One region of the Faecalicatena contorta genome, then DNA from elsewhere that is predicted to be linked to it. Evidence: a T-box and tRNA genes for the amino acid it is inferred to sense, from the RefSeq annotation. Region 1 holds a T-box; the other holds one or more tRNA genes.
What was found. The T-box of region 1 lies ahead of MWG26_RS16870 (valine--tRNA ligase). A T-box ahead of a tRNA ligase gene usually reads a tRNA of that ligase, here a tRNA-Val.
Positions count from the first base shown of each region.

Region 2: it encodes a tRNA-Val, which carries the amino acid that the T-box ahead of MWG26_RS16870 (valine--tRNA ligase) is inferred to sense. The anticodon was not compared.

Region 1 is NZ_BQNQ01000001.1:3,748,178-3,764,170, forward strand. Features, by position in the region: gene MWG26_RS16850 (STAS domain-containing protein) at 1-93, opposite strand, end outside; gene MWG26_RS16855 (tetratricopeptide repeat protein) at 364-1,800, opposite strand; gene MWG26_RS22745 (hypothetical protein) at 1,822-1,956, opposite strand; gene MWG26_RS16860 (bifunctional folylpolyglutamate synthase/dihydrofolate synthase) at 1,974-3,293, opposite strand; gene MWG26_RS16865 (LTA synthase family protein) at 3,290-5,509, opposite strand; gene MWG26_RS16870 (valine--tRNA ligase) at 5,525-8,173, opposite strand; T-box leader at 8,383-8,663, opposite strand; tRNA gene MWG26_RS16875 (tRNA-Ala) at 8,831-8,903, shown strand; gene MWG26_RS16880 (cold-shock protein) at 9,126-9,329, shown strand; gene MWG26_RS16885 (glucosaminidase domain-containing protein) at 9,587-10,441, opposite strand; gene MWG26_RS16890 (glycoside hydrolase family 32 protein) at 10,790-12,193, opposite strand; gene MWG26_RS16895 (PTS sucrose transporter subunit IIABC) at 12,213-14,084, opposite strand; gene MWG26_RS16900 (LacI family DNA-binding transcriptional regulator) at 14,937-15,932, opposite strand.
Region 2 is NZ_BQNQ01000001.1:2,717,624-2,733,616, forward strand. Features, by position in the region: gene MWG26_RS12135 (GNAT family N-acetyltransferase) at 1-992, opposite strand, end outside; gene ispF (2-C-methyl-D-erythritol 2,4-cyclodiphosphate synthase) at 1,012-1,557, opposite strand; gene MWG26_RS12145 (hypothetical protein) at 1,582-2,127, opposite strand; tRNA gene MWG26_RS12150 (tRNA-Met) at 2,234-2,307, opposite strand; tRNA gene MWG26_RS12155 (tRNA-Val) at 2,329-2,401, opposite strand; gene MWG26_RS12160 (phosphoribosylformylglycinamidine synthase) at 2,635-6,390, opposite strand; gene MWG26_RS12165 (TIGR01906 family membrane protein) at 6,490-7,185, opposite strand; gene MWG26_RS12170 (LysR family transcriptional regulator) at 7,316-8,188, shown strand; gene MWG26_RS12175 (response regulator transcription factor) at 8,202-8,906, shown strand; gene MWG26_RS12180 (HAMP domain-containing sensor histidine kinase) at 8,907-10,316, shown strand; gene MWG26_RS12185 (ABC transporter permease) at 10,532-13,009, shown strand; gene MWG26_RS12190 (ABC transporter ATP-binding protein) at 13,025-13,720, shown strand; gene MWG26_RS12195 (Hsp20/alpha crystallin family protein) at 14,093-14,512, shown strand; gene MWG26_RS12200 (ATP-dependent DNA helicase) at 14,664-15,993, opposite strand, start outside.

The sequences.
Region 1 (15,993 bases):
ATCTGCATTTTTCCGCATTTCCTCCGCATTGTGATGATCCACCTCGCTGGGCAGGTAAATTGTCAGGCAGTTCTCCTGCACCTGATACTTCATAGTACTCCTCCTCTATGCTATTCATATTCTTCCGGACTTTTTTATGCGCTCCCCGCAGTCCTGTTCTCTCTTTCATGTATCCTGCGCTTCTTTTCTTTCCCGCTGCCGTTTTTTCGTTACTGTGCACGCCCCAAAGGTGTGGGCAGCAACGTTTTTCCCATCAGAAAAAGGATATGCAGCTTTCTACATATCCTTATCTTTCGTGTATCAGAACCGCCTGAGCCGCGTATCGCCGCGCTGCAGTCCTCTTATGTATCTCTTCTTCTGCCTCTATTGTCCGTCTGTATTCTGTCCGTCGTTGTCTGCACTGCCGGTCTGATCCGCATTACCTTCCTGCTGGTCCGTACTCTGCTGATCGGCATCCTGCCCGCCGTCAGACTGTGTATCTCCGCCCTGTGAAATACTGTCTAGGCTGTTCTTGGCCTCCTGGGCACGTTCCGTATCCGGATACAGCTCGGTCACGCGCTTCAGATACTTCACCGCGTTATCGTTATCGCCGTTGCGCATATAGGCAACTCCCAGATTCAGAAGTGCTCCTCCACTGTCATAGCCCTCGTCCATTCGCACTACCTTGCTGAGGGAATCAATCGCCGTATCGTAGTTGGCCACTTCGAGGGATGCTGTCCCTCCGGAATACAAAGACTGGCAGGCAGACGGGAAAATGCTTTGCGCCAGTTCATCATACATTGCCTTACCGCCTTCTCCCAGTGCATCCTTATTAACATTCAGCAGTGTCTCCGCCATGGCATCATCTGTATAACTGTTGGAGTAGAATTGGTTGGACACTGTCATCAGATTTTCATAACTCTCCGCCGTGCTGGCCGCATTCTGCGCAGCCTGCTCGGAATTCTCGTCGTTTTCCCGGTATTGGTTCAGCGTCCTTGTCTGGGCGCTGATCTGTGCTTCCATTGCATTGATACGCTCGCTGTACTCGATAATCTGCTTATTGACGCTGTCGGCTTTCGCCTCATTCACTGCCGGTACGATCAGAAACCACACAATGGCTGCCCCGATCACCGCCCCTACGACAATATTCATCACCGTAAACTTACTGGCCAGCACCTTGAGTCCGGCGTGCCTTGGCTGGATGATCGTCTCATTCCCCAGGCTGTATTCTACCGTTTCCTCTTTGCCTTTTTTACCATCTTTTACCTTCTTGCCGCGCAGATTAGCCATCTCATGCATATAGCGCAAAGTCATGTCATTCGTCGTATCCAGCTTTCTGGCAATACGAAGAATCTGCCTCGCCTTGGCATACTGCTCGGTTCGCAGGTATAAGAGCGCCAGGAGCTGATAGGCCTTCAAAAATGTGGGATGAGACGCAACCACCTTCTTCAGCTGGATGATTGCCAGATCCTCGCCATTCTGGCTGCAATACACAAGACACTGATTGTAGCGCTTCACGGCCTGGTTGATTATTTCCAGCTCACTGGCCGATTCCTGCACTTCACTGATAAAATAATCAGCCACATTATCCCTGGGCTTCAGATTCTTACTGATAATCCATTCGACCAGGCCTTCTGCCACTTCTCCGCGGCCATAGTATACAAGGCCTAAAAGATTTCTGGCGGCAATATTTTCTCTATTATATTGTAAACTCCGCCGAAGTGAGGTAACCGCACCGGACATGTCACGTATCTGCGCTTTCCTCAGGCCATCATTATACCAATAATTGGACTGGTATAAGATTTTCTTCGTATAGTCCATCTATGCTCACCATTATCTTTCTTATTTCGTCTGATCCATTACTTCTCTCAGAAGGTCCGTCATATCTGACAAATCTTCCTGATATACTGCATCTTCAATGTCTTCTACTTCCAAGCTAGGTTTAAACTTCTTCAGTTCTTCTTCAAAATCCAGCATTACACGGCCTCCTTTTCTCAGGTATTCTTGTCACCTTGTTTTCTCACAGCATTCTCCCCTCTGTCCGGAATGAGCGCTTTTATCATTCCTGTCAGATAAAGAGACCCCAGACAGTATATCGTCCTGTCCTGCTGATGTCCCATCACATAACGGAGCGCTTCTTCTAAAGACTCCCGCGCAAAAACAGGTTTCTCCGTATATTTTTCAAAAATACGCTGCAGCTCTTCTATACGTGCTGCACGCCCGTCATCAATCAAGGTGATCATGTAGAAATCCGTATCCAGATTTCTGCACAGACAGGCAATCATCTCTTCATAATCTTTATCCCGTACCGCAGAGAACAGAATAATATTCCCTTTTTCCTTATCCTGAACGCTCTGTACAAAGCTCTCAACTGCACTGACATTATGTGCACCGTCTACATAGACATCCGGAAGTATCTCTTCCATACGGCCTTCCCATCTTACACCAGCAAGGGCTTCCCGCCACCGGCTGATCTTCCCTTCATTTCCAAAGATATGCCTCATAGCCTCCAGGGCCAGAATGGCATTGCCCGGCTGATAAAGCCCAATGTTATCAAGAGTCCATGTAGTATCTCCATAATACGCATTTACGCAGGAAAATGCAATATGTTTGTCCCGGATTCCCAGAATTTCGTACGCGTCTTTCCCTATTTTTTTACAGGGCGCCCCAATTTCTGCGGCTCTCTTCTCGATTACGCGGCTGCTGGCCTCTTGGGCGTCTGCATAGAGCACCGGCACTCCCTTTTTGATAATCCCCGCTTTCTCAAATGCAATTTTTTCCAGAGTGTCCCCAAGAATCGCCGTATGGTCCAGTCCGATAGAAGTAATTACGGATATCAGCGGCCTCCCGATCGCATTCGTGGCGTCCAGACGTCCCCCCAGTCCGGTTTCAAGTACAATGTACTCCACACCGGCTCTGTCAAAGGCTGTCATCGCCATCCCGAAGAGAAATTCAAAAAAGGTCGGATGAGGCAGATTCTCTGCCTCCATCTCCTCTACTTTTTCCATAACGTACCCGAAGATATCCAGAAAATCATCGTCTGTAATCTGACTGCCGTTAATCACAATGCGTTCATTCATCTTTACCAGATGGGGGGAAACAAACATCCCTGCCGTCTTTCCCTGGGCAAGCAGCATGGCATTCAAATATGCACACACCGAACCTTTTCCGTTCGTACCTGCCACGTGGATCACCCTGCGGCCCTCCTGGGGATTTCCCAGAAACTGAAGAAACCGGATCGTATGCCCCGTCTTATTTTTTGCCGTAAACTTCGGAATATTTAAAATATACTCTGCTGCCTCTGTGTACGTCACTTCTCTTCACCTGTTTCCTGCTCTGCAAATGCTTCGCGGCCCGGTTCCACACCGCCGATGGTCAGCGGCAGCTCCGTCAGCTTTCCGCCTTCATACTTATATTCCCTGGATGAGCGGAATATGGTATTGCTGGAACCTACCTGGCACACTTGCAGGATATCCCCGTCCTCAAGCGACGCTTCTTTTAAATCGATTCTGGTATTATTCAGGAATGTACTGCTCTGTTTTTCACCATTTATATAGACTTTACTCTGTTTGGTAAAATTTTCTCCATAGATACTATAGGTTCCGTCCAACTGGGAAACCAGTTCGGTTACCGCAGCATCATTCACTCCCATCACCATATGGCCTTCTGTAATCGGCAGTCCGCTGTCTTTGTAAACATACTGCTTCCCATATAAAATGTCGTACTGCAGAAGTTCCAGGTCCGCCAGGTAATTCTTAGTCTGCCGCCTCTGCTGATGGTAATTGAATATCGTGCCGGAATGGATATCCAGACGCTCAAATACATCCGCCATAATCTGGTATGCCGGGATATTTCTATCCTCTTTCTCAAGCCCAATGTTATCCCAGATTACATAATTCGTATTATACAGGTATCTGCTCTTGAGATCCTTTGCTTCCAGTCCCATCGTAGGCAGATGGTCTCCGTAAAATACAATAACCGACGGCTCGTTCCGCTGTTCCACCGCTTTCACAAGATCACCGGCAAACTTATCCATTTCATACACTTCGTTCACATAATACTCCCAGGAATTGCGTTTTCCCTCGTCTTCCACTCCGCTCACCACAATCTCCGGGTTCTCAATCATCTTCTCCGTCGGATAATCCCCATGGCCCTGCACACTGATGGTAAACACAAAGTCCTGCTGTTCTGTCGTATCCATGGAATCCATGATATTCGGGATCAGGATATCGTCCGTAGCCCATCCCTTGGGCGTAGTCTGGAGAATATTCATAAACTCTTTGCTCGTATAATGGTCAAACCCCATGTGGTTGAACACCTGGGCGCGGCTGTAGAAGTTACCGCCGTTATTGTGCAGCGCCTCTGCACCATATCCAAACTTACCCAGCGCGGTAGCTGCGCTTTCCAGTACTTTGGTCTTTGCGTATGTTTTATAGGGATATTCCCCCGGGCCGAAGAAACGCATGCTCATCCCCGTCAGCACCTCAAACTCTGTATTCGCCGTTCCTGCGCCAACGGAAGGAACCTTAAAGTAACCGGTCGAATGCTCCTGATACATCTTTCTCAGATTCGGGATCGGATCTTCCGAAAATTGGAGCCACTCTACCTCTGTAGGGTCAAAGTAGGATTCCAGCTGCACAAATATAATATTAGGAAGCGATTCTTCATTCCTCCCGGTGGTACTCTTTGTAATACTGCCGTTGTTGCTTATCTTAGCCATGGTCTCTTCGCTGTAGCCTGCAGGCTCTGAGATACCGGTGTTAAATATACTTGCCGTAAAACAGTACGGGAAACCATAGTCCTCATAGGCAAATGCAATGTTTCCAAAATAGTTGGAGACAACCCGCTTGTCAATCGCCACATCCGTCAGAAAAACATAGGCTCCAAGCCAGAATACAACTCCTGCAAGCGCAAGAATGCGATGCATTTTCCCCGCGTACTGTCCGCCCCTGCGCCACATGGAGATCACCCAGAGAATCACTGCGGCGATACCTACAATCAGCAGGATCAGTTCAAATGTATTGAAATAATTGCCTGTCAGGGCCAGCGCGTCAGAAAGCACCTTCAGGTCCTGGGCATTAAAAGGCGTTACCCTTTTCAGAAGCAGATACCCGTTGCAGGTTCCCAGAAACAGCCAGAATACACTGAGCAGTATTCTTGCAAAAAGTCTCCGCCTGACAAGATAGACAACGGAAAATGTGGCAAATATCAGGAAAGCATTGAACAAAAATACTTTTGGCGATCCCACCATATAGTCCCATGCCTCAAACAGAGAATGCCGGGAGATCACCTCAATCAGCAGGTTCAGCACACATGCCAGCAGGAAATGCAGAATCAGTGAGATCCTGTCCATAAACCTGTATACCGGCTGCATCTTCTTCGCAAACTTACTGTTGCGGCGCTGTTCCAGAATCTGCTGCCGCCGCTCCCTTCTCTCTTTCCAGTGTGCTTTGACATCTTCCTTTTTTAAGTTTTTTATTTTATGAAAAAAGCCTTTTATATCAGGTTTCCTGATTTGAATGTGTTTCATTTATGACCTCTCTTACTATTTCTTCAAGCCTTCCATTCTCTCCTGTACCTGTTTTAACATCTGCGTGTATTTCTCCAACTTTTCACGCTCTTCCTGAACCTTTGCCTCCGGAGCTTTGCTGATAAACTTTTCGTTTGACAGCATCCCTTTGGCTCTCGCGATCTCTTTTGTCAGTTTCTGTTCTTCCTTCATCAGGCGCTCCATCTCCTGTTCAAAATCAACCAGATCTTCCAATGGAAGATAAACAGATGCGCCGGGTACTACAATGGATACTGCATCTTCCCCAACACCCTGCTTTTTTGCACTGATATGGATCTCTGCGGCATTCATCAGTGGCTTTACAGAATCGGACAAAGCGGTGAAACCATCGCACAGTGCTTTATCCCCGCTTACGATAAAGACCTTTGTTTTTCGGCTGTTCTCCACGTTCATCTCCGCACGGATATTGCGGATTCCCCGGATTACCTCTTTCATATGGTCCAGAACATTCTCGGATGCATCAAAACTCCACTCTTCCTTATAAACAGGCCAGTCAGACATCATCAGAGATTCCTCTTCCGGCACAAGTGCTTTATAGATCTCCTCCGTCACGAACGGCATAAAAGGATGCAGCATCTTAAGTGCCTGCCCGAGAACGGTCTTTAACGTCCACAGTGCACAATTGGCAGCCTGCGGATTCTCCTCCTTGTGGTAAATGCGGAATTTTGCCATCTCGATATACCAGTCACAGAATTCATCCCATACAAAATCATAAACTTTCTGTACGGCAATTCCAAGCTCGAATTTATCCATATTTTCTGTCACATCTTTTGCCAGGGTGTTGACTTTGGACAAGATCCATTTGTCCTCCTCTGCCAATTCCGCAGTCTTCGGCTGTGTCAGCGTTTCATTTTCAATGTTCATCAGAATAAAGCGGGAAGCGTTCCATACCTTATTGGCAAAGTTTCTGCTTGCCTCCACTCTTTCATTATAAAATCTCATGTCATTCCCAGGCGCATTACCGGTTACCAGTGTCAGGCGGAGTGCGTCCGCGCCGTACTGGTCGATGATCTCCAGCGGGTCAATCCCATTGCCCAGTGATTTACTCATCTTACGCCCCTGAGAATCTCTCACAAGACCGTGGATCAGCACTGTATGGAAGGGGGACCGGCCTGTATGCTCGAATCCGGAAAATACCATACGTATTACCCAGAAGAATATGATGTCGTATCCTGTTACCAGTACGTCTGTCGGATAAAAGTAGTCCAGATCCTCTGTCTTCTCGGGCCACCCCAGTGTGGAGAACGGCCACAGCGCTGAACTGAACCATGTATCCAGGGTATCTTCATCCTGCGTAAAATGGCTGCAGCCGCAATGCGGACAGGTCTGCGGAACTTCTTTTGCAACAACGAACTCTCCGCATTGATCACAGTAATAAGCCGGAATTCTATGGCCCCACCATATCTGTCTGGAGATACACCAGTCCTTGATGTTCTCAAGCCAATGCAGGTAGATCTTATCAAAACGTTCCGGTACAAACTTCAGCTCGCCCGTCTTCAAGGCATTGATCGCCGGTTTTGCCAGTTCTTCCATCTTAACGAACCACTGCTGTTTGATCAGCGGTTCTACCGTTGTACTGCATCTGTCATGGGTTCCTACATTATGGGAGTGAGGCTCAATCTTTACAAGATACCCCTGTGCTTCCAGATCAGCAACGATGGCCTTTCTCGCCTCATAGCGCTCCATCCCCGCGTATTTTCCGCCTTTTTCATTGATCGTGGCATCATCATTCATGATATTAATTTCTTCCAGATTATGACGCTTCCCTACCTCAAAGTCATTCGGGTCATGAGCCGGTGTAATCTTTACCGCACCGGTACCAAATTCCTTGTCAACGTAGTAGTCGGCCACTATTGGTATCTCCCGGTTTACAAGCGGAAGCACTGCCGTCTTTCCGACAATATCGCTGTACCGCTCATCATCCGGATGTACCGCAATCGCAGTATCTCCAAGCATAGTCTCAGGGCGTGTCGTCGCGATCTCCAGAAATCTGTCCGTTCCTGCAATGGGATACTTGATATGCCAGAAGAAACCGTCCTGCTCCTCATGCTCTACTTCCGCATCAGACAGAGAAGTCTTGCATACCGGACACCAGTTGATGATCCTGGATCCTTTATAGATATATCCCTTTTCATACAGCTTGATAAAGACGTCCTCAACAGCCCTGGAACAACCTTCATCCATGGTGAAACGCTCTCTGTCCCAGTCACAGGAAATCCCCAGCTTTTTCAGCTGGTTTTCGATCGTTCCGGCATACTCTTCCTTCCACTGCCAGGTTCTCTCAAGAAAGCCTTCCCTTCCCAGCTCTTTCTTGTCGATTCCCTCTTCTTTCAGCTGATTCGTTACCTTGACTTCCGTAGAGATCGCCGCATGGTCTGTTCCCGGAATCCACAAGGCATTGTAGCCCTCCATCCTTTTATAGCGGATCAGGATATCCTGCAGCGTATTATCCAGTGCGTGTCCCATGTGGAGTTTTCCGGTAATATTCGGAGGCGGCATCACCGTAGTAAACGGCTTTCTGCTCCTGTCAATTTCAGCATGAAAATACTTGTTTTCGCACCATTTTTCGTAAGTCTTGTCTTCAATTTCTTTCGGATTATAAGTCTTTGCCAATTCCTTGCTCATAGTTTCCTCCTTGTTCTCCCTCATAAATATCGTACTCTTATCTCTGTACCAGCCAAAAGTCTTATGTACAGCTTTCTCTGATCAGGTGTCCGCCCCATCACTTTAGTGGCTCGGATGCCATGCAGCGTGGTGCACGGCCCCGTGAGTAGCAACCCGCTTTTTCACGGATTTTTCACAGTTTTTTGAATTTAAAACGCCCTTTACTTATAGTAAAGGGCGTTATATACGCGGTACCACCTTAATTTTATGTCCTTTTTGTTCTGCGGACCTGCTTCTTCTGCCTGCAGTCTGTCACTGGCAAAACAGTATAAGGACATCTCTAAAGTCCTGTAACGCGGACAACTCCGGGATACCCTACTGAATGTGCTCTTGTTCAGATATCCGGTTCAGAAGCTACCTTCCACGATCCTCACCTGAAACCACCTTACAGCCAACGGATGATTCTCTCTGCCAGAAGCGATCATGTACTCCTCTTCTTCAACACCTTTGTATATTGCTACCGGACGTCTGTTACGGCCGATAAGATATTAATAAAATGTTAACTTTATATTAACTACAAACTATCATATCTTTCGGACGTTGATTTGTCAAGGTTGTTTAAAGAATATTAAGAATTCTGTATTGCCATTTCTTCAGAAAGTGCTATAATTCTCATATGGGGTATTAGCGCAGTTGGGAGCGCGCAACATTCGCATTGTTGAGGCCACGGGTTCGAATCCCGTATACTCCATATCATAAGGCATAACTTCTATAATTCTTAATATTCATTAAACACAGAAAATATAAAACTTTTCGCTTGACTTTTGAGATTTTTAATGTTATGATACAAAAAGTATTTTAAATAAAGTCTTGATTTCGCATATATTCGGTAGTCATTTTTTTATTGATGATTACGTATATATGCTTTTTTAGTTTTATAGAAAATGCATAAAAAAATTAGGAGGTACCTACTATGAATAACGGTACAGTAAAATGGTTTAACGCACAAAAAGGATTTGGATTTATCACAAACAACGAAAACGGAGAGGACGTATTCGTACATTTCTCAGGGCTGGCTATGGACGGCTTTAAGTCTTTAGAAGACGGACAGAACGTTACATTTGACATTGCTCAGGGCAATCGCGGCCTTCAGGCTGTCAATGTCTGTGTTGCATAACCCAGGTTTAACCGAACGGACGCATTACAGATCAGGCCTGCCTGAACTGTTACACGGAATTATAATTTCCGGCTAAAATGCCAGGAGAGCTGAGTTGCTGACCGCACCTCGCTTTCCTGGCATTTTTTGTTGATTGATCCGATTCAGGATCATTAACATACGCAAAGGGGATCACGTATGCAGGGCCCTGAATGGCAGCACGGTAATATAACTTCAGAACAACGTATCGGATTCCAAAAAGTCAATTGCCGGGGAGATTACTCTCCCAGCTGTTTCAATTTAGAAATCATATCCACAATGGAATAGCCATAGTTATCTGCCGTGGCCCAGCCATACCCTTCCGGGTTCTCCTGCTGCCCCAGCCATTCCACATAAGGCGCTGATCCCTTAGTCACATATTCATAACGTTCATCTACGCACTCCTGAGTCAGGGCATCTGCGGTGGCATAAGCTTTCAGGTGCTGGATCTGCGCACGTATTCCGGTCCGTACATCGGGATAAGAATTTCCTGCAACACCGCCTCCGGTAGTACCCAGCCCTGCAAAATTAAACTGTTCAATGGACGCATCCCCTCCATACTGCAGCCACCCGGTTTCTTTCATGGTCTGCACAAAAGGCACCTCCGGCCTGATTCCTTCAGCGACCGCCTCATCGTAATACATCTGGCAGAATGTCTCTATGCTGTCTGCGCCGCCCTTACTCAACTCCTCCGCCGGATACTTTTCCTGGCTGGATTTAAAATATTCTACCATCTGCTCCACGGTAACCGTACTCTTTCCCATAATTGGATACTGCCCCTCGGCAATAACCTCCTCCGTCTCCTTGCTTTCTTCCTTATTCTGCTCGGGCTGATCCTGCGCTGTTTTGTTCGTATCCTTTTTTTCGTCTGCCTCTGAGGCGCCGCCATTCTTCCCGGACTTAGCCGCCTCATTTTCCTTCACTGCCTTATTCAGCGTTTCTTCCTTCGTACTCTTTTCCTGCCCTGCCTTTGCCTCTTTCTTAGTAAATGCCCCATTGTGCCCGGCTACCCCAATCACAATAACAAGCAAAAGCGCCAATCCTGCTTCAAGCCAGATTTTTATCTTATTCTTATTCAAGCCTTTCCAATCCATTATCATCACCCTTGTCCCAAAACTGTGTTGCTTATACTTTACAATATATGCACAGTAAAATGCAATATGCAAAAACAATTATATGAATATACCTGTAACCGTTCAGACAGATCTGCACATTTATGCGAAGACCGCAAGAAAACATGGTGGCTGCAGACATACCGCCGCAGGCGAATTTAAATGTTCTGGATGCGGAACAGTTCAGGCATGCCTGAACTGTTACATATATCTATCAACACTTATCAAGGCGGGAGTCTTATCTGCTTCCGTGAGAAAACAACTGGCCAGAAGACGTCCATGCACCATAGCCGTCTTCTGGCCAGCGTCTCATCACTCGCTGTACCGCCTTCACAATTTAACCTTCATTGGTTCCATCACCCAATATTTTATCTCCATGTCTCCCTTTTCTGCCCGGAAACTGCTCATACCATCTTCCGTATAAAATCTTGTGGTAAATACTTCTTCTCCCCCATTTAAATATACCTCCAGACAGGTTGTATCCGCCAGGATCCGGACAGACCGGCACTCATCCAGATACACGGCCCTGCTTTTTCTTCCATACCCCAGATTCTGTTCCTGAAGAAAAGTAATGGTAAACATTTTGTCACTTCTGCTATAGCATAAAGTAATTCCATCACTAATTACAAGGGTCAGGTCCGTGTCTTCAAGCATTGTAATTTCTATATCATAATACTGCATCTTGTCTGAGGTCTTGCCAGGCTCCAGAATCTGCTCCTCTTTCCGAAGTGACAGCAGTTCCTCTGCCGGATACTGCATCACCTTTTCATCCTTCAGAAACACCTCTCTGGGAACAGTAAGTGCATTCTGCCAACCGTCGTTTACTGTCGGGTTGCACTGTTCCTGGTCATCCGGCATACCGATCCATCCGATCAGGAGCCGCCTGCCCTGTTCATCCAGAAATGTCTGCGGGGCATAAAAATCAAAACCTCTGTCCCATTCCCGGAAGTTCTTCAACCGATACTCTCCGTCAAAGCTTCCATCCAGTTCAAAATATCCGGACTGATAGACATTCTGATAGTCAATTCCTCTCGTTTCTACCCCCTGGGGAGAAACACTCAGTATCTTTTTCTCCCCCAGCATAAATGCATCAGGACACTCCCACATGTATCCGAATCTTTTTTCTCCTGTCAGTATATTCGTATGCTCCCAGCTTTCCAGATCAGGGCTTTTATACACAAGAACCTCTCCCCTGTCATCCTTGGTCCTTGCTCCCAGAAACATATAATAGTTGTCATCCTCTATTCCAATGCTTTTTCCCGTTACAACTTTCGGATCCCGTATATGGCAGGTCAGATGATCCGGATAGTCGTCATTTGTCATCAGGCATTTCTTTCCGTCAAAGTTAAGGCCGTCCTCACTGCTGGAGAGAACCGTATTGCTCTGCCGCCCATCCGTAATATAGTTATAGTCCCCCTCAAGCTTTACATTACCTGTGTAAAATAGATGCATTACTCCTTCCGAAGCAAGGGCAGAACCCGAATAGACACCATTACGATCGAATTCGGCCTCCGGTGACAGTGCAATCCCTGCATACTGCCACTCCAGAAGGTCCGTGCTGGTATAATGCCCCCAGCACTTGCTCCCCCCCTCCGGATTATCCGGAGAATACTGAAAAAACACATGATATACTCCCTGAAACTGACACAGCCCGTTAGGATCATTGAGCCAGCCCGTGGGCGGCATCAGGTGCAGCCCCAGCCGCCATTTGTCGCTCCAATTCATTTCTAACATATACATCCCCCTTTGTCATTTATGATTGTCTGCCGGTGATTTTGATGCTCTTATACTTCCCTGGATTTGTAACGATAACCGGTGTTACCGTATCAAGTCCTGCAGCTTTGATCTTATCCATATCAAATGCCGCAAGGAGTCCGCCGGCCTTTACCGTCTCTCCAGCCTCCACATATACCGTAAATGGTTCCCCGTTCAGCTTAACAGTATCCATACCAATATGGATAAGCAGTTCCACTCCATCCGGTGTTTCCAATCCGATCGCATGCTTCGTGTCAAACACTGCCGCCACGGTACAGTCAAACGGCGCATATACTTTACCTTCTGCCGGCTGTATACCGACACCGTCCCCAAGCACGCCGGACGCAAATGTCTCATCAGGCACCTCAGAAAGAGGGATAACCCGGCCTTTTAAAGGGCTGACCAATATCAATTCCCCGTTATTTCCGTCTTCCGTTTCCTGCTCTTCTTTAATAACAGCTTCCACTTGACCGCTTGTTACAGACGCCGTTTCCTCTTTGAAGCCCAGAACTCCTGTCAATACAAATGCAACACCAAATGCAATTGCCATCGCTATGACATAGTGCAGCGGACTGTGCAGATGCAGAAGGATTCCAAAGATTCCTGTCACGCCTGTACCTGTTGCCCCCAAATGGACAAGGGACGCATACAAAGCCCCGCACGCACCACCAATAGATGCCGCGATAAATGGCTTTCCGAGGCGTAGGTTTACACCAAAAATCGCCGGTTCCGTGATTCCCATACAGGCGCTCAGTGCCGAAGGCAGTGCCACAGATTTCATTTTCTTATTTTTACTCTTTAATGCTACTGCAAATGCAGCCCCGCCCTGTGCCACGTTTGCGGCTGATGCCAAAGGCAGCCAGAATGTTAGCCCGTACTGTGCCAGCTGGCCGATATCAATCACCGTGTACATATGATGTATTCCCGATACTACCGTTGTCGCGTATGCCCCGCCCATGATAAAGCTTCCGATTCCAAAGGGAAGGGTCAGAAGACTCTGAATCCCATTCAGCAGCCCATTTTCAACAAATACAAAGACCGGGCCGATCGCCGCCAGTGTCAGATAGCCCGTCACAAAGACGCTGACAAGAGGTGTTACAAATAAATCAAACATCGGTGGAACGATCTTATGAAGTCTCTTTTCTATTATGCTGAGAACAAAAACAGCTATAATAACTGGAATGACATGCCCCTGATATCCCACCATATCTATCCGCCATAGTCCAAAGAACACCTCCTGCGTTTTCTGTACACCTTCTGTTGCAACCGTCCACGCATTCTGCAGATCGGGATGGATCATGATCATACCGATCACCGCACCCAGAAATGGATTGGCCCCAAACACCTTTGCCGCGCTAAACGCAATTAGAATAGGCAGGAAAACATATGCAACATTGCTAAACAGCACCGCAAACTGATAAATTGAGCCATCCGTATTAATATTCACGTACCCGTTATTTACCATAAAGTTCAGGGCTTCCATGATTCCCATCAGAAATCCGCTTGCCACGATAGCCGGGATAATCGGTACAAAAATATCACCGATCGTCTTAATCAGCCGTTTAAATGGATTCTGCCTCTTTGCAGCTTCTCTTTTCACATCGTCTTTGCTGGCCTCGCTGATTCCCGCAATCTTAATAAATTCATCATAGACCTTATTAACAGTTCCTGTCCCCAGGATAATCTGCATCTGCCCTGATGCGAAGAATACCCCCTTTACAGCATCCACATTCTCAACAGCCGCACTGTCACACTTATCATTATCCGCAATCACAAGCCGAAGCCTGGTTGCACAGTGTGCAGCAGAGATCAGGTTTTCTTTTTCCCCGGTATACTTCAGTATCTGTTCCGCTATCGCATGATAATCCATAACGCCCTCCTTCATGATATCGTTATCACTTTTTTTGTTTGATATCACGTTAATCCTCATATTTTATGTGATTTTTAATATGATATCGTTTTCATATTTAATATATATTTTATCACCTTTTCAAGATCTGTAAATAGGTAGATAGAACAAAAATGCATGCCATTTTTTGTCTATATTTCACAATTCTAGTATAAGACAATTTAAATGCCTTGCTGGTTCGGTGAGAATGATTTTCCGAAAGTGCAGACGAAAAACGCAGGCGTAGCGGGGATACACTGAGGCTTTTGCGTCTGTGCTATCGGAAAATCAGGCCGGCGAAACAGTAAGGTATTTAGATTTTCTTATACTAGTACGCCTTGGCGTACTTGCGGCGAGGTGCGTCATGTTCCTCCTGACATTATACCTCTGCGAGCCTCTGTCATCCGCTGCCAGCTTTATCCCGGAAAAAGATTTGTGTTACTGTGCACGGCACGGTCTGAACAGTAACAGATTTGTCTCCCATTAAGACGAACTTGTTACTTATTTACACTTATAGGGTAGGTGTCTTATCTGCTTTCAAGATAAACATTATTCCCTGAAAATACCACAATTATGTAAAAACACATAATGAGCGCCCGTTCTTAAAAAATTGCGCATTGACACAAAAATGACCGGAGTTTATGGATGACTTTTGATTCACAATATCAAATGTCATGAAAGGATGTGCTGCGTTGCCGTCGGACAACACAGCGAATCCTTCTTTTACCATACAATCCGGTCATTTATTATTTAACTGCACTTAGGAATGGACAACCAGCACAGCCATAAACACTTTCCACTCCAGCTCCTTACTCCAGAATTCTTCTCTCACTCTTATACACTCTCTGCCTTAACCACCTCATACCCGAGCTTTGTCTGCCTGTATATGTTCGCTTCATTCTCGATCAGCTCAAGCAGCATATTTGCGGCCTCTATTCCGCTGGTTCTATAGAACAGATGAGCTGTTGTTATTCTGGGTGTCACCACCCTGGACAAGCGATTATGCCCGATCCCCGCCACAGCTGTTTCCTCAGGTATCTTTCTGCCCATATCCTTGAGACATGTTACAGCTCCTACTGCCAGTGTATCTGTGGCACAAAATACAGCATCCAGTTCCGGGCATCTGTTCACCAGTCTTTTCATACTTTCATAACCCGCCTCCATGTTGAAGCCTGCCGTTATTATCATCTTTTCCGGTACTTCCAGTCCATACTCTTTCATTGCGTCTTTATAACCTTCGGTCCGGCTCTTCCCCGCGGCCTCATCCTTCTGTGACACAGCTATATGTGCAACCTTCTTTTTCCCGCTCTCCAAAAGCAGCTCTGTCATCGCTCTGGCAGCGCCGTAATCGTCATGATAGACACAGGCGCAATCGTCAAACCTCTGACTGATAATAACAATTGGGATCCCCAGTTTCTTCAATGCTTCCTGATGCGCCCGGTCATAAACAGAAGCCGAAAACAAGATTCCGTCGACCGGGTTATTCTTCAACAGATTGAGATATTCAATTTCCTTTTTGGGATTATTCTCTGTACTGGCCAGCAGCATCTGATAACCTTTTTCCGAAAGAACAGAACTGATACCGTCAGCCACCCTTGCTATAGATTCCGAACTGATCTTAGGCAGTATCACCCCAATCACCTTTGACCTCTTTGTCCTGAGAATCTGCGCCTGCTTGGACGGTCTGTAGCCGGTTTTATCAATGACAGCCTTAATCTTCCGCCTCTTCTCCTCGCTGATATATCCATCATTCAAATATCTCGAAACAGCAGATACCGAGACCCCTGCCATCTTCGCGATTTCTGTAATCGTCATTGTCGTTCCTCTCAATCCATGCCCCCCTGAAACGGAGCAATTTATACTCATAAAATTATGCAGTCCTCGCTTCCTC
Region 2 (15,993 bases), 1.0 Mb from region 1:
AGGGAGTCTATTGTAAGCACTCCTTCCGAGTCCTCTGTTTCTGAGACCTGTATATCCGGATTCTCCCCGCTGCTCTTCAGCCTCCAGACTCTGCTGTTTTTTGTGATGATGGAATCAAGTACTGCAAAGGAGCAGTTTATCTCCCTGCCTGCTTTTGCCCTCATAGAAGCCAGAAGTGTCTCCAGGTGAAGAATACGTACCATGATGAGTGGTACTTTCCTGCTCCGGGCATTTTCTCTGCCTGCGTATATCTTTGCAGGAACGCCATGTTCTGCCCGCATCTGGTATACGGCTTTCTGGAATTCAGCTTCGAATCCGGGTAGGTAAAGGGCCTCTCGGATCTCGAGCGTGTTCTCCTCCCTGGCATACGCGAACATTCCAGCTATAGCGCCGTCTTGTTTTAATAGTTTTATACCCCCGTTTTCACTCTGCTGCTCGAATAACATCGTCTGGTAATACTGGTCGTCGCGCACGGCGCAGACCTGATATTGAGCGGCAAAATGGGCATTGAAAAATACGGCCATTGCACCGGCATCCGATAAGCCGGCGTCCGACATGCTGACTGACATGGAACCTGGTTCTCCGCAGGATTCTTCCTGGATCTGCGCGTAGACAAACCGGAAATCATAAGGCCTGTATATGGCCTCCGCTGCCGGCATGAGGAAAGTAAATGGCTGCTTCAGTTTATACATGTCCATCATAGAAGCTTTGAGCAAACGGCCCATATAGCCCCTCTTTCTGTATGCCTCCTCCGTTGCCACGGCAATGATATAATTGCATAACTGCTGTGTCCCGCCGATCCTCAGCATGTAAGGATTAAGCTGGAGCATGGAACGGACAGCTCCATCCTCCTCAATTACATAGATCTGATTGTTCCTGGTCTTTATAAAATAATAGTAGTCCAGAAATGCTTTGCTGTCTTCCGGAAATACCTTCTCCCACAGCGCTCTTGTCCCGCTGTGTTCACTGCTGTCAAGCTTTCGAAGCTGCATTCTATATTCCCCTCTTTTCTTACTGCCTGGGACAGCCCTTGCAGCCCTCGCATCCATTTGGATTCGGGGTTACATCGTAGCTGCTGTAGTTCATAATCTTTTCCAGAGCGCACACCGCCTGAGAGGAAATCCCCTCTCCGCGCCCTGTAAATCCAAGCCCCTCTTCCGTTGTTGCCTTGATATTGACCTGGTCAGGCATAAGATTCAGTGCATCCGCCACATTCTTTATCATCTCATCTATATATGGGCGCATCTTGGGCTGCTGCGCAACAATGGTCGCATCAATGTTCTCTATCACAAATTGCTTGTCATCCAGAAGTGCTGCTACATGCTCCAGCAGCCTGATGCTGGAAATGCCTTTGTACTGCGGGTCTGTATCCGGAAAATGCTTTCCGATATCCCCCAGTGCCGCTGCTCCGAGAAGCGCATCCATAATGGCATGTACAACCACATCTGCATCCGAATGTCCCTGAAGTCCCTTCTCATATGGTATCTCTACTCCTCCGAGAATCAGCTTTCTGCCTTCGACCAGCCTGTGTACATCATATCCCATACCTACACGCATGTTCTGTCACTCCTTATTCATATTCTATCTTTCTTCGTCGTCAGTCTCTTCCATTGACTCTTCCGTGGTATCCCCGTTTAGATCTATCAGTGTATCTGCAGATGTAACTGTGTCCTGGGCTGCATCGTCCTCCATAGCTTCTGCAGTTTTCGTCCTGTTATTCTTCTCACTGTCATCATTTGGATTCACTTTTCTATCATCTGAAGAATCTGTCTCCATGGAATCTGTGTCTTCCTTCCCGGAAGGCATTTCCGCCGCAGACTCCTCCTCGGTATCTTCCTTTTCTGAAGAAGTCTCCTCCTCAGAATCTGCTTCTATTGCATCTTCAGAATTGTCTTCCTCTGAAGATGCCTCTTCTTCGTTCTGCATTTTGTTTCTCATTGCGATTACGCTTTTTGCGGATACAATCACGATCACCGCTCCTATCACAATAAACAAGATACCCGCGGTCATCATAAACACCATGTTTTCGGGTCTTTCAGTAAGCATCCCGCTTACGATCTGGTACCCCAGATAGATCACATACAGGCCGGCTACAATTCTCAAAACGAGCCAGGATTTTTCATTCATTTGTTTGTCCTCCGTTTAATTTCTCATTCTCTGATTCTAACATACTTAGATAAGTATTGCCATAATCAGACACAAAAAAGCTTCGGAAATTTCCGAAGCTTCTCAGTAGCGGAAACTGGATTTGAACCAGCGACACCACGGGTATGAACCGTGTGCTCTAGCCAACTGAGCTATTCCGCCATATAAAATTTTAGAAAGTTATGGGACCTATAGGGCTCGAACCTATGACCCTCTGCTTGTAAGGCAGATGCTCTCCCAGCTGAGCTAAGATCCCATATTCTCCCGGTCTGCGTTTAAGTGTTTGTCTCACCCGCAACCCGCTTTGCTATTATACTATTATTTTTCATCAAATGTCAACACCTTTTTTCCTGTTTTTTCAAATTTTTTTAACAAATCAGAAACTTCATCCGGCGCTGATCATGGAACCCCTTATAAACACGGGCCGTATCCCATTTTTAAATATTTCGTACAGCGGATACGGCCACTTTTTATTGTAATAATTTAGATCTATTTGAAATATTTCACACCAGATTCAAAGATTTTCATGTCCTGTTCCCCATAAATATTTATGGCAACCGAGTTGTCTCTTCTCTCCGAATGCGCCATCTTGCCAAGCACACGGCCGTCCGGGCTTGTGATTCCTTCAATTGCGCGGTAAGAGCCGTTGACATTCCACTCTTCATCCATGCTGATCACGCCGTCAATGTCACAATACTGTGTCGCAACCTGACCGTTGGCAAACAGTTTATCCAGCCATTCTTCACTGGCAACAAAACGCCCTTCCCCGTGGGATGCCGGATTCGTATACACGCCGCCAAGAGACGCCTCCTGAAGCCATGGAGATTTATTTGTCACCACTTTTGTGTATACCATCTTTGAGATATGGCGTCCAATGGTGTTATAGGTCAGTGTCGGAGAATCCTCCTTCTGGCCTGTAATGGTGCCGTAAGGCACAAGCCCCAGTTTGATCAGGGCCTGGAAGCCGTTGCACACACCAAGGGCAAGTCCGTCTCTCTCATTGAGCAGTTTTTCTACCGCCTCTTTGATCTTTGCATTCTGGAAGGCTGTCGCGAAGAATTTGGCAGAACCGTCCGGTTCATCCCCCGCACTGAAACCGCCCGGGAACATGATCATCTGCGCCTGTGAAATGGCGTTTTCGAACTCTGCAACTGAATGACGGATATCTTCCGCATCCAGATTCTTAAATACCTTCGTTATCACCTTTGCCCCTGCGCGCTCAAAGGCTCTCTTGCTGTCGTATTCACAGTTCGTTCCCGGGAATACCGGGATGAATACGGTCGGCTGCCCGATCTTATGGCTGCAGATATGGATATCCTTTGTATCATATAAATTGTCTTCCAATACTTCTTTGCTGTCTGCAGAAGATCTTGTGGCAAATACTTTCTCCAGAGTCTCTGTCCAGGCTGTCTTCGCCTCGCACAGAGTGATCTCCGTGTTTCCATAGCTGAATATGCCGTCGTCTGTCACTTCACCGATGACAGTATAGCTGATTGCCAGTTCTCCCACCTGATCAGCAGGCACTTCCGCAACCAGATCTCCAAATGCTGGCGCAAACAGTTCTCCGGCATCCAAGCTGTGTTCTATCTTCAACCCAAGCCCGTTTCCGAACGCCATTTTACTGACTGCAGCCATCACACCGTGCCGGTCCAGAGCATATGCGGATACAATTTTGCCATTGTGTATATCGCTCTCAAACTTTCCGTACTGATCCATCAGCTGGCCGTAAACAGGGAGATCATATCCATCCTTCTCGATTCTCATCCATACCAGCTTATTTCCCGCCTTTTTCAGTTCCGGGGTAATGATATCCTTCTCCGTTGCCATATCGACAGCAAAAGAAACCAGAGTCGGGGGCACATCAATATCCTGGAATGTTCCCGACATACTGTCCTTACCGCCAATTGAGGGCAGGCCGAATCCCAGCTGTGCGTCATAAGCCCCAAGCAGAGCCGCAAAAGGCTGGCTCCATCTCTTCGGATCTTCTGTCATTCTGCGGAAATATTCCTGGAACGTAAAGCGGATCTTCCTGTAATCACCGCCGGCCGCCACGATCTTAGCCACAGATTCTACGACAGCATATACTGCACCGTGATACGGACTCCAGCTGGAAAGATACGGGTCAAAGCCATAGCTCATCATAGAAACGCTGTCCGTGCTGCCATTTTGCACCGGCACCTTAGCAACCATAGCCTGCGTCTCTGTCATCTGGTACTTTCCGCCATGCGGCATGAATACGGAGCCGGCGCCGATTGATCCGTCGAACATCTCCACAAGCCCCTTCTGGGAGCATACATTCAGATCGCTCAGCATGGCCAGCCATTTTCCTTTTACATCCTGCACGGCTTCCTTTACAAAAATTGTATCTTCTTTATTTGGAATCTCCACCTCAACGGATGTCTCCTGATGGGCACCGTTCGTATCCAGGAATGCACGGGAAATATTAACGATCTCTTTTCCGCGCCATAAAAGCACCAGTCTCGGGGACTCTGTAACTACTGCCACTTCAACAGCCTCCAGATTCTCTTCCTTTGCATAATCCAGAAACTGTTTTACATCTTTCGGATCGACAACAACAGCCATTCTCTCCTGAGACTCTGAGATCGCGATCTCTGTCCCGTCAAGACCGGCATATTTCTTCGGTACCTTGTCCAGATCTACACGGAGCCCGTCCGCAAGCTCTCCGATGGCAACTGAGACACCTCCTGCACCAAAATCATTGCATTTTTTAATCAGGGCGCTGACTTCTTCTCTTCTGAATAAACGCTGGATCTTACGCTCTGTCGGCGGATTTCCCTTCTGCACCTCTGCGCCGCAGGTCTCGATAGACTCTTCCGTGTGGACCTTGGAAGAACCAGTCGCTCCGCCGCATCCGTCACGCCCTGTTCGTCCGCCAAGGAGAATGATGATATCTCCCGGATCGGAAGTCTCTCTGATGACTGCACGTCTGGGAGCAGCGCCGAGTACTGCGCCGATCTCCATACGTTTTGCCACATAGTCCGGGTGATAGATCTCCTTGACCGCTCCGGTTGCAAGTCCGATCTGGTTTCCGTAGGAACTGTAGCCCGCAGCGGCTCCCCGTACCAATTTCTTCTGCGGAAGCTTTCCTTTTAAGGTATCCTTTACAGACACGGTAGGATCCGCGGCTCCGGTCACACGCATGGCCTGGTATACATAGGTCCTGCCTGACAGAGGATCGCGGATCGCGCCGCCCAGACAGGTTGCAGCCCCACCAAAAGGCTCAATCTCAGTTGGATGGTTGTGTGTCTCATTTTTAAAATTAATCAGCCACTCCTCTTCCACGCCGTCTACCTTGATCGGCACTACAATACTGCAGGCATTGATCTCCTCAGACTCCTCCTGATCCTGGAGATTCCCTTCTTTTTTCAGCTTTCTCATCGCCATAAGTGCCAGATCCATCAGGCAGACAAACTTGTCCTCTCTGCCGGCAAAGATCTCGCTGTGGTCTTTCAGATATTGTTTGTAAGTATTTACGATGGGTTCTTTATAATCCCCCTCGCCAAATGTAATCTCCTTTAATTCCGTGGAGAATGTTGTATGGCGGCAGTGATCTGACCAGTAGGTGTCAAGCACGCGGATCTCCGTCATCGTCGGGTCTCTGTGCTCTTCCCCGCTGTAGTACTTCTGGATATGCAGGAAATCTTTAAACGTCATTGCCAGTCCCAGAGAATCATAAAGCTTCTTCAACTCCTCCTGGGGCATATTCTGGAAGCCGTCAAATACTTTTACATCCTCCGGTTCCTCAAATACCGTGACCAGAGTCTCCGGTTTTTCCATTCCGGTTTCCCTGGAATCCACTGGGTTGATGCAGTGGTTCTTAATCGCACCAAACTCTTCTTCTGTTACTGTTCCTTCTATTACATAAGTAGTCGCAGTGCGGATGATCGGCTTTTCATCTTCCTTAATAAACTGCACGCACTGTTCTGCTGAATCTGCCCTCTGGTCAAACTGTCCCGGGAGATATTCTACTGAAAACACATGGCTCTCCTCTTTCAGCGGAAAACTTTCCTTATAAAGTGTATCAACAGGAGGCTCTGCAAATATCCCACTGCATGCTTTTTCAAAAGTGGTATCGGAAAGATTCTCCACATCATAGCGGATCAGGACGCGTACATCTGTCACCGTCTGAATTCCCAGATAGTGTTTAATCTCATGCCGCAGTTCCTTAGCTGAAACAGCAAATTCCGGTTTTTTCTCCACATAAACACGTCTTACATTACTCATAAACGATCTCCTTTGCATTTTATTCTGCCGCAGTTCACTGCGCTCTTTTCTATCCTATCACATTTTTTCTCATTAGTACAATTAATATAATTAAACTTATTAATTAGTACAGTTAATCTTTGACTTTTTTCTCCATATTATGCTGATGATCAGCAGTACTGCAAGCCCCGCTATAAAGAGAACCCCAATTCTAATAACCATATCAGAAAACAGTCCTTCCGGGAGCATTCTGATCATATAATCCTCCGCCGGATCAAACAGCCACAGGTCATTTGTAAAGAAAATCTCATGAAATTTTGTGAAGGCAGCCGAAAAATCCCTCGAAAACAAATACGCCAAAAGAGCCGTTCCCGCCGCCGTTAGCCCCAATGCGATCTGAAAAGCTCTGGGAATCAGATATTTCCAGCTTGCCTTTGCCGCAATCAAAACTACGAGGCAGATCAGCAATACTGCAGCAGCCCAAGTCCTGAGGCGCAGTCCTCCAATGAAAAGTCCCTGCACATCCGCCATATGCAGCTTGTCCTGTTCATTAAAGAAATCCTGTTCCTTCCCATCCACTGTAGTGATCACCTCCAGATTCTCCCGATCCCCCTTCAGATAATCCATCATCTCATGGGTCACATACATCACATCCTCCATCTTCATGTCCAGATCAGGGAGCACGTCGTATTTCTCATACTCTTTTTCATAAAAACCAAAATCCGCATACATCGCCGCTTGAAAGCTCGTGATCAGAAGGATCAAAATCACAGCCAGCGACAGTATAACGCCCAATACCCAATGTACTTTTTTCATCCTGCCATCTCCTATCATTCAATAAGTACAGATTTTATACTATCCAACGTATTTATTTTATCATAATACCGATTGTAATTCATCTCAATTTGGCTTATAATACAAGCAATACTTATTAGGAGGTCTAATAATGGATATCAATTATGAACTGTACAAAGTATTTTTTCATGTTGCATCCACCCTCAGTTTTTCGGAGGCGTCAAAACAGCTTTTTATCTCACAGTCAGCGGTCAGCCAGTCCATCAAAACCCTGGAACGCAAGCTGGACCAGACTCTGTTTATCCGCAGTACTAAACGGGTTCTTTTAACCCCGGAAGGAGAGATTCTGCTTCGTCATATCGAACCGGCCATGCATCTGATTCAGCGGGGAGAAGCACAGCTGCTGGATGCCGCTTCCACGGGAGGGCAGATCCGCATAGGGGCCAGCGACACGATCTGCCGCTATTTCCTGGTTCCATATCTTGAAAAATTTCACAAAGCATTCCCCAGCGCACACATCAAAGTAAACAACCAGACCTCCATCAAATGTGTGGAAATGCTGGAATCCGGCCAGGTTGACCTAATTGTTGTCAACTACCCCAACAATTATCTGAGCAACGTCTCCTCGATTAAGAAAATCAAAACATTCCGGGATGTATTTATCGCGAACGAGTCATTTCATGAACTGAAAGGGAAGAAGCTAACCTATAAACAGCTTTCCCAGTATCCGATCCTTATGCTGGACAGGCACAGCACAACGAGTGAATTTCTCCATCGGTTATTCCAACAGCACCAGCTGGATCTGGTTCCGGAGATCGAGCTGACAAGCAACGACCTGCTCATCGACCTCGCCCGCATCGGACTAGGCATTGCCTTTATCCCCGACTACTGCATGACGGGCGGGCAGAAAGACATATTTGTTGTGGAGACCAAAGAGGAACTGCCCGAAAGAGAATTAGTCATCGCTTATAACGAACAGATGCCGCTCACCAGGGCCGCGGAAGAATTTTTAAATTATTTTTAAGAAGGAAAAGCCGATGAATCATAAAATATTATTAGTAGATGATGAAAAGGATATTGTCGACCTGAACGAGGAAGTGCTGCGTCAGGATGGCTTTCAAAATATTGAAAAGGCATATACCGGGGAAGACGCCGTGGAGTTCTGCAAATCCTTCGAACCGGATGTAATCGTTCTGGATATTATGCTTCCGGACCTGGATGGAATCGAGGTATGTAAGAAAATACGCGGTTTCTCTTTTTGTTCAATTCTATTTCTTTCTTCCAAAAACGATGATGTCAACAAGATCCTGGGACTGTCCAGCGGCGGAGATGACTATATCACCAAGCCATTCAGCCCCAGGGAAGTCGTATTCCGGATCAAGGCACAGCTCCGCCGCCAGCAATATCAGTCCTCCATCCATACCCCTGAGACGGAAACAGTTGCTGCGGGCCGCCTTCTCCTGGACAAGGAAAGCTGCCGCATTCTAAAATCCGGAAAAGAGTTAAGCCTTACGGGCCGTGAATTTCTGCTCCTTGCCTATCTGATAGAAAATGCAGATAAAATCTTAAGCAAAGAACGCCTCTACGAGCATGTGTGGGGGGAATACAGCAGTATCTGTGATAATACAATCATGGTGCATATCCGCCATATCAGAGAGAAAATAGAGGATATTCCATCCAGCCCCAGGCAGCTTGTAACAATAAAAGGGCTGGGTTATAAGCTGAAGAAAAGGGTGGATTAAATGAGAAAATCTGGTTACCGCACTGCTTTTCATATATACCTTATCTTTTTTCTGGCGCTTCTCGGCGCCCTTATTTTCTCTGCCCTGTTTTTTTTCTCGGTTATCACCGTAAAGTTTCCCGATGGTTCTGTACAACGAAGCGATTATCCCAAGGCATTCACAGAGGATTTTGGCAGACAGATTACTTTTATAGATGGCAAACCGCAGATAAAACAGATCGGAATCGAACTGCTCCGTGCAAATCAGGCGGGTATCCAGCTTTTAGACGGCAGGGGCGGGGAAATCGCCAGTTATCATAGACCTGCGGATGCAAAGACTTCCTATTCTGATGCGGAGCTACTGCAGCTTTACCGGACAGGGGAGTTTTTCGGTACCACTGCGTTTATCGGAAATCTGAATGATAAGGACAAAGAGTTTTCTTACATCGTGTATTTTCCTGTAAATATAACAAAAGTCACCATGTTTCTGAACGGCGACAGGTTCACTACCGGTAAAACAATCTTTGCATTGGGCACAGGAGTGCTTATCATGATCCTCCTTGCCGGAAGCCTTATATATGGATTCTGGATCACAAATAAAATGAACCACATTTCTGAATGCGTTCGTTCTATATCAAAACGTGATTATACCCCTCTCATAGTCAAAGGCTCGTTTGGAGACGTATATGAAAGCCTGAATCAGCTTGACCAGGATATCCGGGACACCGACAGCTTAAAAGAACAGACGGAATCGATGCGTGAAGAATGGATTGCCAATATCACACACGATTTAAAAACACCGCTCTCCCCGATTAAAGGTTATGCGGAGATTCTATTTGAAAACGGCTCTGTTACAGGCCCGCAGCTTCATAAGTACTCTGGAGTCATTTTAAAAAATGTCTCTTCCATCGAACGGCTCATCGAGGATCTGAAGCTGACTTATCAATTAGAAAGCGGAATGCTGCCGGTTCAGAGCAGAAGACAGGATTTCGTGCGTTTTATGAAAGAGCTGGTCATTGATATATTGAATAATCCCGCATACGAAAACCGTGTTATACATTTTGAATCAGATCAAGAACCTATCTATTTTTTGTTTGATGAGAAGCTGATGGCAAGGGCTTTCCAGAACCTCATCCTAAATTCCTTTACCCACGGAAACAGGGATACTGAAGTTGATTTGGAGATCACGACACCGGACAGGATACTCACAATCGTTGTAAGCGACAATGGGCCTGGCATGAATCCTTCCGAACTGTCCATGCTGTTTCAGCGCTACTACAGAGGCGCCAGCTCCGGACAGAAAACGGAGGGGACGGGGCTGGGGCTTGCCATCGCCAAAAGTATAGTAGAGACCCAGGGCGGCAGGATCTGTGCAGACAGTGAAATCCATGCCGGAACATCTTTTAAAATAGAATTTCCCACAATGGTGTGAAATAAATTAAGGTTATTTAAGGTTGTGTGAAAATCAGATTAAGGTTGATAGTCTATTATAGATTTATAATAGCTGTCAGCCTTTTTCTAATATAGGAAATTACTCTGGAATTTCCTATATCATATCACCCTCATGAGCGAGGGGGGTGGGGAGCTGAGGTGGGATGACCACTTTGTTATTGGTAAAACAGTAGTCTAAAGAAAGCAGGTGTAAATGTGAAAATTATTTTTAAATACATTCTAACGAATGTGAAGGAAAGAAAGGTAAGAACGGCTGTCATGCTCTTGTCAATTATTCTCTCGACAGTCCTCTTATTCGTTTCCTTTTCGATCGGGGAATCCTACGAAAACGCACAGAGAAAAATGGCTCGCGGTATGTCAGGTACGGCGTCCGTCTCCGTTACTTCCAGGTCTGAAACAACTGGCCTGCAGTTAGAGGACATACCGGATCTGCCGGGTATCAAGGCGAAAGCCGGACTCCTGAAGGAAGACGCTTTATATCATGAAAACGGCTATTATGAATCCATTGACCTGATCGCGTCCGACCTTTCTTTATTGAATCAGATAAATAAACCCCAGCTGAGCGGCGGCGGTGAAATCGAAAATTTCTCCGGCTATCAGGTGATCTTACCGGATCGGTTTACGCAAAAGTATGGCATCAAAAAGGGGGATCGGATAATGCTGCAGATAAACGGCGCTTCTGTCGGATTTGAGGTTGCGGCAATTGCAAAGTATGATACCGTTTTTCTGCGTCAGACCAGAGGTGCAACCGCCCTTCTTCCCTTGGATACCTTGGCGGAAATCACTGGCAGCCCGGGTTACAGCGAAATCCTGATCGAGCCTGCAGACGGTATTTCGGCAGAATCACTGGCGGCTTCGCTCTTGGGCGAATTATCAGACAGTATATTTATCGTTACACAGATCGTTGACGAGGCAGCTATAGCGGACGGTGCCCGACAAAAGACAATGCCCTTTTTCCTGATCAGCTTTTTCTCCCTGACCATGAGTGTCTTCATTATTTACAGCAGTTATAAAGTCATCACTCTGGATCGCCTGCCCGTCATCGGCACCTTTCGCAGTATTGGGGCAACGCAAAAGATGGTCACCGGAATTTTACTCCTAGAAAGTCTTTTCTATGGCTGTGTGGGAGGCCTTGCAGGCATACCACTCGGAATCCTGGTTTTAAGAATGATCCTGCGGGGAATGAGCGGCACATTATCACAGGGCATAGAAATCTCCCCCGTGATTTCCTGGGCTGGAGTCTTACTTTCCTTTGCGGCAGCAGTGATTGTCACGCTGCTCAGCGCATGGTTTCCTGTCCGAAGGGCCGGGCGGCTTCCTGTAAAAGCAGTCGTCTTAGGGGTTGTGGAGGAACAAAAAGCCTCCAGCCGTTTTATTATGGGGACCGGTGCTGTTCTGTTTGTCATTTCAGCCGTACTCCCCTATCTGTTTTCCGGAACATTGCTGTATATAGCCGGATGTTTATCACTGCTTGGGCTGATCGCAGCGGCAATTCTGGTCATACCGCTTGTCACGAACCTGCTTTCAGGAATCCTGGAAAGAATATACGCGGTCCTCTTCAAAAACGAGGGTATGCTTGCCGCAAGAAATATGAAGAATAATAAGAATTTTACGCAGAACATCACCCTGCTGTTTATCAGCATATCAGCCTTGATTGCCATTACGGTAGTGGGAGGGTTTGTAAATACTTACATCACCGATGTCTTTAATGGCGCCGAACTGGAGGGATTTGCCGACGGGGAAATGGATGAAGTTTTTGTAGAAACAGTGCAAGAAATGGACGGAATCGATAAGGTGCTGCCTCTTTATGTTTTCAATAATCAAATAAGCAGCGGGGACATCACATTTACACGTTTGGAGGCCACCGACCATTTAGACTGGTATAATTCCATGTTCAATCTGAACTACACCAAGCACAAAATGGAAGACCAGGCCTCGGAAGATTTTAAGACGCAGCGCTCCATCTTATTAAGTGAGGACTGCATAACCCGTACTGGTTACACCGTTGGAGATCATCTGACCTTATCAGACAGCGACGGGGACTATTCCTATATCGTCGCCGGGAGTTTTAAATCAAGAGCAACCGATGTGGAGGCCATTATCCCTTCCCGCTTTGCCATTTCCGATTTTCACGCATCCACCTTCCATTTTCTGGCTTATACCGCAGCGGATCCGGAAGCGGTCATGGTTCAGATCCGCAGTCTGTTCGGCAAAACACAGAACTGGAGCAGAACCGTCGAGGAATTCAATACTGACGCTCATACCACCGTCGGCGCGTTTCTGAGGCCCATGCAGAGTATGACTTACTTCATACTGCTGCTGGCAGCAGTCGGTAATATTAATAATCTGCTGATCAACTATATACAAAGGCGCCGGACCATTGCCATGTATAAGTCCGTCGGATTAAGCAACAAACAAAACACAAAAATAATGGTAATTGAGAGCTGCACCGCCGGAATGATTGGGGCCTTTGTCGCCGTGCTGGTCTCCTATCTGGAAATAAAAACAATATTTCTAGTAGCAGGCCCCAAGATTTCCATGCAGCCGGAACTGGACATTGTAACCTTTCTATCAGCCGGGGCAATGGGAATAGCCGTAACTTTGGTCAGTTCCGTCGTTCCGATTATAAAAACCCGGAATATGAAATTAGTAGAAGAAATCAAATTTGAATAACTGGAGGTCTGACAGATGAAAGCAATGATCAACGATACAGCCATTGAAGGCAGAAATATTATCAAAGACTTTAATAATATAGGCGGCACACCGACACGGATTCTAAAAAATATATCGCTAAAAGTCAGAAAAGGGGATTTCGTCTCTATTATGGGTCCTTCCGGATCCGGAAAAAGCACATTACTCTACATCCTGGGCGGTTTGGATGTTCCCAGCAGCGGGTCCGTATATATGAACGGGACAGACATCTCAAAATTTGACGACCATAAAATGAGTATCATACGACGCCGTAAAATTGGATTTGTATTCCAGTTTTATAATCTCATCCCCAACTTAAATGTAGAGGAAAACGTCATGCTTCCTCTGCTGTTAGACGGGAAAAAGCTAAAGGATTACAGAAGCAGGCTGGATGACATCCTTGAAACTGTCGGGCTGGCAGAAAGGAAAAAGCACACACCCAGAGAGTTATCCGGGGGGCAGCAGCAGCGTGTCGCAATTGCGCGGGCTCTTATTGGAAATCCCGAGATGCTGTTTGCAGACGAGCCTACCGGGAATTTAGACAGCAAAACAGGTGCTGAAATCATGGAATTACTACATTCCATTAATAAACATACCGGTCAGACTATAATCATGGTCACGCATTCCGCGGAAGCGGCTGAACGCAGTGGCCGCATCATTACAATAAGGGACGGAGTGAGGTGCGTTGATTAATTTTGGGAGGGGCGCTTAATGAAGGGATCTCCGTCAGACTTCCTTCATTTCGCTGGATGCATCCAATCGGAAGAGTGGCTTGGCAAAGGTGGAGGCTCCGTAGCGGGGGCAGCGTATTGATTCGTTTGGGGGATCATATATTTTTCATTACTTTATCCTAAGCATATTGTATCCTTAAACGGATTCATACGCAGCCGCTATCCGTCCGCAAGGCTAGAGCTTGCGGACTTATATCTGTTTTTTGTAGTAGGTGGGGATGGAAATTATTAAGAAATTATAAAATTAGCACTCACCTATTGACAGTGCTAATAATCATATGCTATATTACATGTAGAACAAAGATAACAAATTGATTTTTAGGAGGTATGAACTATGTTATTATCAAACAGAAGTTTTTTTAATGATTTCTTTAAAGACCCATTTTTTGAAAGACCTTTTGACAACGCTTCATCCCAGATCATGAAGACAGACATTCACGAGAAAGACAATAACTACCTCGTAGAAATGGAGCTTCCGGGCTACAATAAAGAGGACATCAAAGCTGACTTGAAAGACGGATATCTCACAATAACCGCCACTCACGAAGAAAGCCAGGAAGAAAAAGACGAAAAAGGCAACTGCATCCGCAAAGAACGCTATACCGGTTCATGTAACCGCAGATTCTATGTTGGTGACCAATTAAAACAGGACGACATTAAAGCATCATTTAAAGACGGCGTCTTATGCCTGTGCGTCCCCAAAGAGGCTCCAAAGGCAATCGAAGAAAAACCTAAATACATCACTATCGATTGACTTTAAGTAAAACCTCTATGTGTAGATGTAAATCGTCTGACCTTTTGAAAATGTATATACGTAAAAAAGCAGGAAACCCAGTGTTTCCTGCTTTTTTATGATATATAGCCACCGAGCCGGCCTGCGTCCATAACAGTTCCTCCGGTCACTATTATACCAGGCTGTCCGAAGGTTCTCCGCCCCAGAATTCCTTTATCTTTAGGCCAAGGTTATCTATCCTGCAGATCTGGTACCCCTCCCACTCACGCGGAAATATCTCCCGGTACTGTCTCTGCACAAACCGCTCATCCAGCAGTATAATAACGCCACGGTCCTCCTCCGTTCTGATGACTCTGCCGGCAGACTGCAATACTTTGTTCATCCCCGGGTAAAGATAGGCATAATCAAACCCCTTCATGTTTCTGCTGTCAAAATACTGTTTCAGTATCTCTCTGTCATTGCATACCTGCGGGAGTCCTGTTCCGATAATCACTGCCCCAATCAGCCTGTCCTGGGTGAGGTCAATGCCTTCCGAAAAGATACCGCCCATCACGCAGAATCCCACAAGGCTGCACTCCCGCGCCTCCTCGAATGTCTCCAGAAAGATTTCTCTGGCTTCTTCTCCCATAAACTGCGACTGCACAATACATTCTATGTCGTGGCGCCCCTGCAGCATATTCTGAAAACATTCCTGTACATCTTCCATAAACCGGTAGGACGGAAAGAAAACCATATAATTGCCCTTTCTACCCTCCACTATATTAAGAATATACCTGGCAAACTTCTCGTACATGTCTGCTCCCCGCATGGTATACTTTGTGCTCACATCGTTGCCAAGAAGAAGAAGACGGTTCTCCCTTGGGAAAGCGGATTCCGCATAGATTGCATAATCATCACTCTCCACGCTGAGCAGCTTTTTATAATAATGGATGGGCAGCAATGTTGCGGAAAAAAATATGGTACTGTTTCCCTGCTCCAAGTAAGTCTGCAGATTTACAGAAGGATTGACACAGAGCAGCTTTACGCGGAAACGGCCGCCACGTTCAAGCTCCGAATAGATGACATAGTTTTCATCTAAAATATCATGAATATTCAAAAAGTCTCTGACTTGAAAATAAAAATCCAAAATCTGCTCTCTTTTTTCCTCGCTGTGTTCTTCCTCCAGATACTCCTCCAGACCGGACATTACATTCATCAGCTTAACCGCGATGTGGGAAACACTTTCCAGAATCTGATAGTTCTCACACTCTCTTTTCAGCATAAGCAGCTGCTTGTTGCACTCCTCCAGTTTTTTCGCCAGCTTAGGATCTTCGTTTTTTACCAGGCGCTTTATCTCAAGCACATCCTCTTTATATAAGACAGCGCTGTACATCTCGCGCCCCCGTTCAACCAGATTGTGTGCCTCATCAATGAGATACAGATAGCCGCCTTTATTTCCCTCGGAAAAAAAACGCTTTAAGTGAGCGTTTGGATCAAAAACGTAGTTGTAATCACAGATAATG